Regions from separate parts of the Streptomyces sp. NPDC048600 genome, predicted to be linked through region 2. Evidence: riboswitches for the same ligand, from Rfam matches in the RefSeq annotation. Region 2 holds a riboswitch; each other region holds the start of a gene.

Region 1 (3,131 bases), on a different contig from region 2:
GCGAAAAAGGCAGCGGAAATACACCTCCACCGCGAATATCTCCTCTTTGTATACGGCGCGCTTGTTAATGCCGCAGACCCGACATGTTTACGGGATGTTGCGAAGTCCTCACGCGGTCGCCGCGGTCCACCCCGCCGGGAATGCGCAGCCGGTGCGCCGCGCTCGCCCGCTCGGCGTGCAGTGCGGTGACCGCCCGCGCGCGCTCGCTGTCGCCGCGCGCCACCGCGTCCACGATCGCGCCGTGCTCGGCCCAGGACTCCACGGGCCCGGCCGGCGGCTCCACGGAGTACATCCAGGCGATCTTGTGCCGCAGCAGGGTCAGCACGGAGATCAGCGCGGGGCTGCCGGAGGCCTGGGCGAGCGTCTCGTGGAACCAGCCCCCCAGGGACCTCAGATCGTCGCTGCTGCCCCGTCTGGCCCGCTCCTGACCCAGCCGCACCAGACCGCGCAGCACCTTCAGATGGGCCTCGGTGCGGCGCTGCGCGGCCCGGGAGGCGCCGAGCGGCTCCAGCAGCATGCGCATCTCCAGCAGGTCCGCGGCCTCCTGCTCGGTGGGTTCGGCGACACAGGCGCCCGCGTGCCGACGGGTCACCACGAACCCCTCCGCCTCCAGCGTGCGCAGGGCCTCCCGGACGGGGACGCGCGAGACGCCGTAGCGCTTCGCCAGCACTTCCTCGGTGAGCCGGCCGCCGCGTTCGTAGACACCCGCGACGATGTCGTCCCGGATCGCCGTGCACACCGAGTGCGCCGGAACACGCATGACCGACCTCCGCATTAATCCCCGTGAAACGTCGACGATTGACGTGTGTTCAGCGACTCTATTGCAATCACGCCGAATTTCCGAAGGCAGGCCGGAATCCATGAATATTTTTTGGACATACGACCGCCTCCGGACGGCCGAATCGAACGCTCCGGCGACGGGCGGCGAACACCTGGGCTACAGGGGCGGCGCCCTCCGGGGGCGGGGCGGGAACGCCGAAAGCCCCGGCCGTGACGGCCGGGGCTTTCGGTGCGGCGTACGTGGTCACCCGCTGCGCGGTGCCCACGTGGGCGCGGACACGGGGATCAGATGTTCACGCCGTGCGAGCGCAGGTAGGAGATCGGATCGATGTCCGAGCCGTACTCCTCGCCCGTGCGGGCCTCGAAGTGCAGATGCGCGCCGGTGACGTTGCCGGTGGCGCCGGACAGTCCCAGCTGCTGGCCCGGGACGACCGACTGGCCCACCGCGACGGCGATGGAGGACAGGTGGCCGTACTGGGTGTAGGTGCCGTCGTGCATCCGGACGACCACCTGGTTGCCGTACGCGCCGCCCCAGCCCGCCTCGACGACGGTGCCCATGCCGACGGCCTGGACGACCGTGCCGCTGGCGGCGTGGAAGTCGACACCGGTGTGGCTGCCGGAGGACCACACGGCGCCGCCGGTGCGGTAGCCGGTGGAGACGTAGGAGTCGGCGATCGGCGACACGAAGGTGTTGAGGCGCTTGCGCTCGGCCTCGCGGGCGGCGCGCTCCTCGGCCTCGCGGGCCGCCTCCGCACGCTCCTCGGCGCGCTTCTTGGCGGCCGCCTCGGCAAGCTGCTCGGCGAGCGCCTTCTCGGCGGCCAGCTTCTGCGCGTCGGCCTGGGCGTCGATCTGGTCGGCGACCGAGTCGCCGAGGGTGATGACCGGCAGCAGACCGGTCTGCTCGGCCTCGGGCTGCTCGGCGGCGAGGGCCGGAGCGGCCAGGGTGCCGATGACGCCGGTGGTGGCGAGCGCCGCGACGCCCGCCGCGCGGACGGTGCCGCGCTGCATCCGGCTGGGACGACGGTGCTTCCCGGTGGCGCGGGTGAACGCCATGTAGTGGCTGGTCCTTTCCTTCCTTCTCGCCTACCGGGTTAGCTGACGGGTTCGGAGCAGGAAGGTCTCCTACGGACCCCCTCGCCTGCGCGCGGGCGTCCGATTCACCCCAGGGACTTCGATGGGTCCCCGGCTCCCCTGGCTCGCGCCGTGGGGGGACTCGGCGATGACTGTCCGGTGCCGCGGCTGCGGCGCACTGCCTGACGAACAGCCCGCATGACGCTAAGGGGATCGTCTTTCAATCCTCAAACCGATCAGAGGATTTGTAGCGCATGCCACAGGGCAGAAGGGGTTTCTCTCCCATAATCCACTGCCAATACAGACAAAAACGGGCCCTGGTGACACTCCGGTCACCAGGGCCCCACGCGCGCGTGACGTGGATTGTCCGCGTTCGGGTCCTTCGCGCTCGTCACCGCAGGACCCCACGCGCGTGACGCGGACTTCCTCGCCACGCGCGCGTGCCGTCACGTCCCTACTCGGCCGCCACGACAGTCACTTCACCGATCCCGAGGGCCTCGACCGGCTCCTTGATCTCCGCCGCGTCGCCGACCAGGACCGTCACCAGCCGGTCCACGGGGAAGGCGTTCACGACGGCCGCCGTGGCCTCCACCGTGCCGGTGGCGGCGAGCTGCTGATACAGCGTCGCCTGGAAGTCGTCGGGCAGGTGCTGCTCGACCTGGTCGGCCAGCGTGCCCGCGACCGCGGCGGCGGTCTCGTACTTCAGCGGCGCCACCCCGACCAGGTTCTGCACCGCGACGTCCCGCTCGCCGTCGGTCAGGCCCTCCGCCGCGAGCGTACGCAGCACCGTCCACAGGTCCGCCAGGGCGGGGCCGGTGTTCGGGGTGTCGACGGAACCGCTGATGGCGAGCATCGACACGCCCGAGCCGTCGGGCGCGGAGCGCAGCACCTGGCCGAACGACCGCACGCCGTAGGTGTAGCCCTTCTCCTCGCGCAGGACGCGGTCCAGGCGGGAGGTGAGGGTACCGCCCAGGCAGTACGTGCCGAGGACCTGCGCGGGCCACACGCGGTCGTGCCGGTCGGACCCGACGCGGCCGATGAGCAACTGCGTCTGGACGGCGCCGGGCCGGTCCACGACGACGACCCGGCCGGTGTCGTCGGCGGTCACCGCCGGGACCGGCCGGGGCGCGGCCTTGGAGCCCGTCCAGGCGCCCAGGGTGTCGCCGAGCAGCGCGTCCAGGTCGACGCCCTCCAGGTCGCCCACCACGACCGCCGTGGCCGTGCCGGGGCGCACGTGCCGCTCGTAGAAGGCGCGCACGGCCGCGGAGTCGATCGCGGTG
Region 2 (3,131 bases):
GGGACTCGTTGCGCTCGATGACCGCGTTGGCCGCGGAGAGGATCGTCTGGGTGGAGCGGTAGTTCTGCTCCAGCAGGATCGTCGTCGCGTCCGGGTAGTCCTCCTCGAACTGGAGGATGTTGCGGATGGTCGCGCCGCGGAAGGCGTAGATCGACTGGTCGGCGTCACCCACCACGCAGAGCTCGGCGGGCGGCACGTCGTACTCGCTGGGCGGTACGTCGACCGGGTGCTCCCTGGTGCCCACCAGCTCGCGCACCAGGGCGTACTGGGCGTGGTTGGTGTCCTGGTACTCGTCGACCAGGACGTGGCGGAAGCGGCGGCGGTAGTGCTCGGCGACGTCGGGGAAGGCGCGCAGCAGATTGACCGTCGTCATGATCAGGTCGTCGAAGTCGAGGGCGTTCGCCTCACGCAGCCGCGACTGGTACATCGCGTAGGCCTGGGCGAGGGTCTTCTCGAAGCCGTCGGACGCCTGGGCGGCGAAGTCCTCCTCGTCGATCAGCTCGTTCTTCAGGTTGCTGATCTTGGCGCTGAAGGACTTCGGCGGGAAGCGCTTGGGGTCGAGGTCCAGGTCGCGGCAGACCAGGGCCATCAGGCGCTTGGAGTCGGCGGCGTCGTAGATCGAGAAGGACGACGTGAAGCCGAGCTTCTTGGACTCGCGGCGCAGGATGCGCACGCACGCGCTGTGGAAGGTCATCACCCACATCGCGTTCGCCCGCGGGCCGACGAGCTGCTCGACGCGCTCCTTCATCTCGCCCGCGGCCTTGTTGGTGAAGGTGATCGCGAGGATCTGGCCCGGGTGCACATGGCGCTCGCCCAGCAGATGCGCGATGCGGTGGGTGAGCACACGGGTCTTGCCGGAGCCGGCGCCGGCCACGATCAGCAGCGGGGAGCCGGAGTGGACGACCGCGGCACGCTGGTTGTCGTTGAGACCGTCCAGCAGGGCCGCCGCGTCGATCACCGGCCGCGGGGCGCCGTCGCGGTAGTAGTCGTCCCGGTCCGGGGGCACGTCGAACTTCCCGCCGAACAGATCCTCCGGAACGCGCTCCGGAGCATGCTCGTCCTCGGGCGGCGGCGGGTGCTCCTCCTCGTGCCCGCGAGGGGCCTGGAGGTCCGCCAGGAAGCTGTCGTCAAAGAGGCTGCTCATCGCTCTCCGAGTCTAGGGGCCCCCACCGACAACCGGCCGCCGTCCGGAGAACTCCCCGCCACCACCCTAAGTAGCGCCGGTGACACAGCCTGCGGCACAGCAAGCGCGTGCGCGACAAGGTCACAAAAATGTATCGGGCATATCGCCCATCAACCTTCACACGCACCACACGAGTTGGCTACGGTTCCGGGCAGGCCGTACGACCCCCACCGGCGAACGACGCCGGGCCGTACCGCCTCCGCCGAGTCCGGTGCGCCCGAACGCCCGCCGGAGCCGGGGACCCACAGATCCCGGGGTGAATCGGCTCACTTCCTCGCGGGAGCGAGCCGTAGGGCAACCCTTCCGAACCACCCGCCCGAACCCGACAGCTAACTCGGTAGGCGGCCGATGGAAGGAGTCGCCTCTCTTGGCGTCGCACCGCAAGCCGCGTCCCGCCGGGACGCGTGTCGCAGGCATACGGACCCCCGCCCTGGCCACGGCGGCCCTCACCTCCGTGGCCCTGCTGTCCCAGACGGCCAACGCCACCCCCTCGGACGACGACCGGCCGAGCCTGGAGGAGGTCGAGAAGAAGGTCGACGATCTCTACCGCCAGGCGGAGTCGGCGACCGAGAAGTACAACTCCGCCAAGGAGCGGACCACCAAGCAGCGCAAGCAGGTCGACACCCTCCTGGACGACGTCGCCAAGCGCACCCAGAAGCTCAACGACGCGCGCGAGGAACTCGGTTCCTTCGCCGCGGCCCAGTACCGCACCGGCTCCGCCGCGCCGGACACGGCGACCTTCCTCCTCGCCGACGACCCGCAGGACTACTTCGACCAGAACCAGCTGATGGACCGGCTGACCGGCCGTCAGAAGGACGCGGTCGACGACTACGTCACCCAGCAGTCCGAGACCATGGAGAAGCGCCGCGAGGCCACCGAGAGCCTCGCGACGCTGACCGACTCCCAGACCGAGCTGAGGACGGCCAAGGCGACCGTCCAGAAGAAGCTCTCCGACGCGCGCGAGCTGCTGTCGCAGCTGACCGCCGAGGAGAAGGCCAGGCTCGCTCAGATCGAGGAGCAGAAGCGCGAGGAGGCCGCCCGCAAGGCCGCCGAGCTCGCCGCGCAGCAGGCCGAGGCGCAGCGCGAGCGGGAGGCGGCCGCCGCCGAGGCCGCTGCCCGGGAGGCGGCGCAGCCCGACCCGGCTCCGTCGCCCTCCACCGGCACCACCGAGACGCCGTCCACGCCCGCGCCGGACACCTCGACCTCCACCAAGGGCGACAAGGCGGTCGCCTTCGCCCGCACCCAGATCGGCAAGCCGTACGTGTGGGGCGCCACGGGGCCCGACTCCTACGACTGCTCCGGCCTCACCGGGGCCGCGTGGAAGGCCGCCGGCGTCACCCTCCCGCGCACCACGTGGGACCAGGTCAACGCGGGCACCACGGTCTCCCTCACCGACGCCCGGCCCGGTGACCTCGTCTTCTTCTACGACGACATCAGCCACGTCGGCCTCTACATCGGCAACGGCATGATGATCCACGCCCCCAAGCCGGGCGCCTACGTCCGCGAGGAGTCGATCTACTACGACGGCGAGGGCTCGATCCACAGCGTCGTGCGGCCGGGCTGACGCGAGAACGCGGCACGCGCGCGTGAGGGTCCTACGCGGCTCGTACGCGCGCGTGGGTGCGTGAGGGGCCGTACGCGCCCCCGGGCCCGGGGTCCTCGCGCTGCTCGGCCCGCCACGCGCGCAGGTGCGCCCGGGGGCGGCGCTGTGGGCTGTTCGGCGGGCGACGGCGTGGTTTCGGCCGTGCCCGCGCGTGGCCCGCGTGCGCGGCACGGGCTGGTTCCTAGCATCGGGCGCATGCCCGCTACCACCACTTCCCCGAGCGCCTGGTGGGCGCAGCGTCCGCCCGCGGCCGGGGCCGCCGTGATGGCGACCGGCATCCTGTCGGTCGGTCTGCATCTGTCCGGCCACGAGGTGCTGTCGCGGATCCTGCTCGTGCTCGCCTGC
Region 3 (3,131 bases), on a different contig from region 2:
ACGGACGCGGCCGAGCGGCGGCCCGCGACCAAGGCTGCGGGAGACAGGGTGGCGCCGGGTGAGGAGAGGGGCGCCGGTGCACGCGGCCGGCGCGTCGGCCCGCCGCCCGCCGAACGACGGCGGGTCTCCTGGACCCGGACGTTCGTCCGCGCCCTGCCCGCCCTGCTGATCGGCGTCGGGGCCGTCTACGACTGGCTCACCCCCTCCGTGCACACGGCCGCCCCCTTCTTCACCGCCGCGCCCCTGGTCGCCGCTCCGCTCTACTCCCGGCGCGGCACGCTGCTCACCGGCCTGGTCGCGCTCGCGGTCGTGGTGGTGGTGCACGCCTTCCTCGGCATCGCGCTGGAGGCCGAGTCGGTCACCGAGGAGATCACCGTGGGGACCGTGGCCTTCCTGGCCGTCGTCATCAACAACCTGGTGCGCCGCAGCAGCGAGCGGCTCGCCTCCGTGCGGGAGATCGCCGAGGCCGCCCAGCGCGCGGTGCTGCCCGAACCCCCCGGACGGATCGGCCGCTTCGAGATCGCCGCCCGCTACGAGGCCGCACAGCAGGGCGCCTTCATCGGCGGCGACCTGTACGCCGTGCAGGACACCCCGCACGGCGTACGGCTCGTGGTCGGGGACGTCCGCGGCAAGGGCATGGGCGCGGTGTCCGCGGTCGCGGTCGTCATCGGGGCGTTCCGGGAGGCGGCCGAGCAGGAGGCCACGCTGGAGGCGGTCGCCCAGCGTCTGGAGCGGGCCCTGGAGCGCGATGTGGGGCGGCGGCTCGGGCCGGAGGCCGAGGAGGGGTTCACGACCGCCGTGCTCGCCGAACTCCCGCACGGCGACGGGATCGTACGCCTGCTCGACCGTGGGCATCCGCCCCCGCTCGTGCTGCACGCCGACGGCACCCTGCACACGCTGGAGCCCCGTGTCGCGGCGCTGCCGCTGGGCCTCGGCGACCTGGAGCCCCTTCCGGTGCGGGCCGAGCAACGGCCCTTCCCCGCCGGGGCCACGCTCCTGCTCCACACCGACGGGCTGTCCGAGGCGCGCGACGCCGAGGGGGTGTTCTACGACCCCGCGGCGCGGCTCGCCGGCCGGGTCTTCCGCGGGCCGGAGCGGCTGCTCCAGACCGTCGTGGAGGAGGTGCGCCGGCACACCGGGGGCGCGCTGGGCGACGACATGGCGCTGCTCGCCGTACGGCGGCCGGGAGCGGTGGCGCGGGGGCGGACCTGAGAGAGGCCGATGTCACCCCAGGTGATCGGACGACTGCCCTCCGCATAACATCTGAGTCACCGTCAGAAACTGGGACGGTACCGAGTCGCGGTCAAGTCGCCCGTTTTTGGCCGTTCATGGGCCGAAAGTTCTGGCCAGAAACTGTAATGATCAAGCGGAACGGCTTGGAATTAGGCACCGGGTTCTATTAACGTCCGATAACGCAGCGCGGTCGTCCCAGCCGTCACAAGAGGCGGCTCCGTGCGCACGCGCCGAATCCCGCAAGGGAACCGGGGAACCACCAACTTGGGGTGAATCGGGCGTAATCCGCCGCGAAATCGGCAGATATACGCGCGTAGGAGACCTTCCTGCTCCGAACCCGTCAGCTAACCCGGTAGGCGAGAAGGAAGGAAAGGAGCACGCCCACGTGGCGTCCAACCCGCCTGTCCCGCAAGCCCCGTTCGTGCCGGGCCAGCGCACCGCCGACACCGAGACCTTCGTCTACGGCGGTCCCCGCACCGACGACGGCCCGTGGGAGGAGTGGAACCCCACCGCGGACTCCGTCCGTCCCGTGCGCGGCAAGCACCGGGTCTCCAAGCAGCGCGGCGGCGGTCTCGCCCGCAGCTCCACCGTCCTCGGCGTCGGCGTCATAGCCGCCGTGGGTGCCGGCGGTATGGCCAGCGCCCAGTCCGGCAAGCCGCCGGTCGCCATCTCCATGCCCGACCTGCCCTCCGTCAGCTCCTTCCTGCCGGGCGAGGAGCCCGTCGAGGAGACGCCGCAGGCAGCGTCCCCGCTCAGCTCGATCGGCACCACCGCGGCCGACACCACCGAGGGCACCGCCGACGCCGGTGAGGCCCTGCGCGCCCGCATCATGGCGCAGGCCGAGCAGCAGCAGGACCAGGCCGAGGCCAGGGCCGTCGAGGCCGCGCAGGCCGCCGCGGAGAAGCAGGCCGCCGAAGCCGCCGCCAAGGCCGAGAAGGAGGCGGAGGCCAAGGCCGCCGCCGAGAAGGCCGCCGCGGAGGAGGAGGCCCGCAAGAAGGCCGAGGCCGAGCGCCTCGCCGAGCTGGCCCGCCAGTACACGCTGCCGACCTCCTCGTACACGCTCACCTCCGTCTTCGGACAGGCCGGCTCCATGTGGTCCTCCGGCTACCACACGGGCCTGGACTTCGCCGCTCCCACCGGTACCCCGCTGAAGGCCGTCCACACCGGCACGGTCACCGAGGCCGGCTGGAGCGGTTCCTACGGCTACCGCACCGTCCTCACCCTCGAGGACGGCACCGAGGTCTGGTATGCCCACCAGTCCTCGATCAACGTCAGTGTCGGCCAGCAGGTCAACACCGGTGACGTGATCGGACGCGTGGGTGCCACCGGCAACGTCACCGGCCCGCACCTGCACCTCGAGGTGCACACCGGCGACGGCGACGTGGACCCGATGGCCTGGCTCCAGAGCAAGGGCCTCAACCCCTGACGACCCGGGAGGTCCCCGGCCGTGCGCCCCGGCGCGCACATCGCCCGAGGACTTCCCGAATCCCCGGCGGTCCTGACGACAACCCCCCGACGTCAGGGCTGCCGGTTCCTCATGTGCGGTACGGGTTGTGGACGGGACGGCCGCCGGGAAGTCCCTGGACGCCGTACCCGTAGTGCCCGAAGGACCCGTAGGGCCCGTAGTACTGCGGTGCGGGAGCAGTCGTCCTCACCGCGTACCGGAGTGCCGGGCGGGCCGCCTCGCGCCGGGCCCAGAGCTCGTGCAGCAGCTCGCGCTCCCGTACGACGAAGTCCGCGCCGGCGCGGCCCCTGCGCCCCCGGTGCCGCAGGAACGCCAGCGAGGTCGCGTACGCCTCGTACTGCGCCACCTGCCGTCCGCCCGGTGAGCCGAGGTGGTGCCGGGCGTACTGACGGGCCGTCCGGCGGGCCCGCATCGAGCCGAGCGCGTACGGCTC
Region 4 (3,131 bases), on a different contig from region 2:
CCAGGTCGAACATCGCCTGGTCGATCAGGCGCTGCTCGGTGGCGTCGTAGCCGACGAGCTCCGGGCCGATCTGCTCGATCACGGCGAGGACGGCCTTCTCGACACCCTTGCCGAGGTAGCGGTTGGGGTCGCCGTCACGGAGCTCGATGGCCTCGAAGGCACCGGTGGAGGCACCGGACGGAACGGCGGCACGACCCGTGCTGCCGTCGTCGAGGCCGACCTCGACCTCGACCGTGGGGTTGCCTCGGGAGTCCAGGATTTCCCGGGCTACGACGACGTCGATGGACGGCACGAGCATCTCCTTCATGGATGTGACGCGATGGGCAGGCCGCGGGTGTGGCTCTGCGAGACGAGCCTAACCGGCTCCGGCCGATCGGCCAGCCGATGGCTCATCACGTGGACGGAACCGAGAGTAAATTGTTTCCGAACGGAACAAAAGCTTTCCCGGATACGTCTCCGAACTTGGCGGAAACGGGGCCGGAGGCGGGGGTGGGCGACCGAGGGGTGGCTCGGGGGCCGTCGCCGGTGGCGGCGGAGCGGCTCGGTGGGGTGGGTCTGCGGGGTGGGCCTGCGGGGTGGGCCTGTGGGGTGGGCCTGTGCGGGCGAGGTGTCGCGGGTGGCGCCGAGCGGCTCGGGGCGGGCGCGCCGCGGGCGGGACAGGCGTCCGGACATGACTCCGCCCCGGCGCGTACGGGGGAAGACGCGCCGGGGCGGAGATATGGGGGACGGGGGCGGCACCGTCAGGCCGGGAGGCCTGTGGGGACGGGCGACCCCGCGGGCCGGGACGGCCGGTGGGGGGAGACGGGGCGGAGGTGACCCAACGGACCCGGGGGTCCGTGGGGGCGGGGTGACCTCGTGACGCCGAGGACGTCCCGGGGGCCCGGGGGCTTGAGCGGCCCTGGGACCCGGGGCCTGAGCGGCCCTGGGGATGGGAGCGGCCCTGGGGGATCGAGAGCGGTCCGGGGCGGTCCGGGCCGTCCGGTGGGGGCCGGGACAGTCCGGGGGCCGGGTGCGGCCGGGGCCCGGTGGGGGCCGGGCCGCGGCGGCCGCGCGGCGGACTACTTCAGGTGCAGCTGCTGACCCGGGTAGATGAAGTCCGCGTCGTCGACGATGTCCTGGTTCAGCTTGAACAGCTTCTGCCAGCCACCCTTGACCTTGTGCTTCTCGGCGATCGCGCTGAGGCTGTCGCCCTTGACGACCTTGTACTCGCCGTCACCCTTCTTGACCTTCTTGCCGGTCGGGGTGGTGACGGTCTTCTTCGCGGCCGACTTCTTGACGGCGGGGCGCTCCTGCGAACGGGAGGCGCTCTGCTGCTCGGTCGAGCGGGTGTCGGTGCTGGTGCTCGGCTGCGACTCCGGCTGCGCGGGGGCGGCCGGGGCGGCGGAGCCACCGTCGTACGCGGCGCTCGACAGGCCGACGCCGCAGACCGGCCAGGCACCCTTGCCCTGGCCCGCGAGGACCTTCTCGGCGATCTGGATCTGCTGGGACTTGCTCGCCTGGTCGGCGGTGGCGGCGTACTGCGTGCCGCCGTAGGCGGCCCAGGTGGAGGCCGAGAACTGGAGACCGCCGTAGTAGCCGTTGCCGGTGTTGATGGACCAGTTGCCACCGGACTCGCACTGGGCGACGGCGTCCCACTCGGAGGACGTGGCGGCGGAGGCGCCGCCGGCCGCGATCAGCGGGGCGGCGACCGCGGCGCCGGTCACACCGGCGATGGCGATGGCGCGAGTGGCCTTGGACGGACGACGGTGCTTGCCCTTGCCGGAAAACAGCATGGAGGATCCCCTCACCGACGCCTGCGAGGTGAGCTGTCGGGTTCGGGCCGGTTGAGTTGCCCGGCCGCGCACTCCTCGGTGCGCGGCTTCACCCCAAGCCGGTTCCGGCGTCGAGTCACCTCAACTGCCGGGCCCGGCACTTACCTTGGGTCCCCCGCTCCTGCCTACGGCGCTTACGCGACGACTGTTCCCGGATGGCGCCGCTGGCAGGATTCGGCGTTGCGGCGACCGGGGCTCACGTTGGCGAGCGGTCACGACCGTAGACACGCGATCGGCGGAATTTCAAAGACGATCAGGGCGTCTGAGACTCATCCCACACTTTCACCAAAACGGACATTAGCCATCGAACCGTGACGTGAACTCCCGCTACTTTTCGCCCGGTTCGACACCTACCGCAAGCTTCTGACCGGGCACGATGAGGTTCGGATCGACACCGATCGTCTCGCGGTTACCGGCGTACAGCTCCGACCATCCGCCCTGGAGCTCAAGGGAGTCGGCGATGCCCCAGAGACTGTCGCCCTCCCGGACGGTGTACTCGCCGTCGGCGGCGTCACGCGCGGCAGCGCCGCTGCGCGAGGCGTGACGGCCCGCCGTGTCGCCGTTGCGGCCGTCCTCGGCGGCCACCTCGCCGTCGGCACCCGCACCCTCCTCGGCGCTCGCGCCCCGATGCCGACCGGTACCGTCCCCGGCCGAACTGTCCGAAGAGGCACCGTTCTCGCCGGACTTGTCCGAATCCTCGGAGTCACCCGCCCCGGAGCCGTCGGCCTCCCGGGACGGACTCGACGACGCGGAGCCGGTTCCGTCGGCCTCGGAGTCGGAGTCCGAAGTGGCGGAACTGTCCGACTTGGTCGAGTTGCTCGAATTGCCCGAACCGGTCTCCGAGGAGCCGGAGTCACCGTCCGAGTCGTCGCCCGAGCCCGAACCCGACGAACCCGACGAATCGGAAGTGTCGGTCAATCCCGAAAGTCCCGAACCATCCCCGTCGACGCCGGTGTCGGCGTCCGCCTGGCCCGAGTCGGCCGTGAGCCCCACGAGCGGACCGCACGTCGGCCACGCCGCGACACCCTGGTCCGCGAGAACGCGCTCGGCGACGGCTATCTGCTGACGCCGGCTCGCCTGGTCGGGACCCGGGGCGTACTCCAGCCCGCCGTAGCTGTCCCAGTCGAGCTGGCTCAGCCTCAGCCCGCCGTACTGTCCGTACCCGTCGTTCGCGCTCCACGCCCCTCCCGTCTCGCACTCCGCGACCCGGTCCCAGGTGGAAGCGTCCGCCGCGCTCGCGCCGGAGGCGCCCAGCAGCGGGATGGCGATGGCAGAGCCGGTCACTCCTGCCGCGACGACAAGAGCCGGAGCCTGACGGGG

Evidence for each region. A riboswitch is a leader RNA that binds a small molecule or an ion and turns the genes downstream of it on or off. The one in region 2 is predicted to bind cyclic di-AMP.
Region 1: it holds a riboswitch for cyclic di-AMP, as region 2 does, so the genes downstream of both, ACZ6SQ_RS25265 (M23 family metallopeptidase) here and ACZ6SQ_RS16410 (C40 family peptidase) in region 2, are expected to answer to the same signal.
Region 3: it holds a riboswitch for cyclic di-AMP, as region 2 does, so the genes downstream of both, ACZ6SQ_RS37450 (M23 family metallopeptidase) here and ACZ6SQ_RS16410 (C40 family peptidase) in region 2, are expected to answer to the same signal.
Region 4: it holds a riboswitch for cyclic di-AMP, as region 2 does, so the genes downstream of both, ACZ6SQ_RS22940 (transglycosylase family protein) here and ACZ6SQ_RS16410 (C40 family peptidase) in region 2, are expected to answer to the same signal.

Annotation. Positions count from the first base shown of each region.
Region 1 covers NZ_JBVJGZ010000020.1:41,971-45,101, reverse strand. The annotation lists gene ACZ6SQ_RS25270 (GntR family transcriptional regulator) at 65-760, opposite strand; gene ACZ6SQ_RS25265 (M23 family metallopeptidase) at 1,066-1,833, opposite strand; cyclic di-AMP (ydaO/yuaA leader) riboswitch at 1,847-2,009, opposite strand; gene ACZ6SQ_RS25260 (M16 family metallopeptidase) at 2,306-3,131, opposite strand, start outside.
Region 2 covers NZ_JBVJGZ010000010.1:140,188-143,318, forward strand. The annotation lists gene pcrA (DNA helicase PcrA) at 1-1,144, opposite strand, end outside; cyclic di-AMP (ydaO/yuaA leader) riboswitch at 1,374-1,543, shown strand; gene ACZ6SQ_RS16410 (C40 family peptidase) at 1,551-2,747, shown strand; gene ACZ6SQ_RS16415 (tellurite resistance/C4-dicarboxylate transporter family protein) at 2,982-3,131, shown strand, end outside.
Region 3 covers NZ_JBVJGZ010000053.1:17,288-20,418, reverse strand. The annotation lists gene ACZ6SQ_RS37455 (PP2C family protein-serine/threonine phosphatase) at 49-1,212, shown strand; cyclic di-AMP (ydaO/yuaA leader) riboswitch at 1,452-1,607, shown strand; gene ACZ6SQ_RS37450 (M23 family metallopeptidase) at 1,619-2,659, shown strand; gene ACZ6SQ_RS37445 (PrsW family intramembrane metalloprotease) at 2,769-3,131, opposite strand, start outside.
Region 4 covers NZ_JBVJGZ010000017.1:69,032-72,162, forward strand. The annotation lists gene eno (phosphopyruvate hydratase) at 1-298, opposite strand, end outside; gene ACZ6SQ_RS22940 (transglycosylase family protein) at 1,059-1,772, opposite strand; cyclic di-AMP (ydaO/yuaA leader) riboswitch at 1,776-1,954, opposite strand; gene ACZ6SQ_RS22945 (LysM peptidoglycan-binding domain-containing protein) at 2,139-3,131, opposite strand, start outside.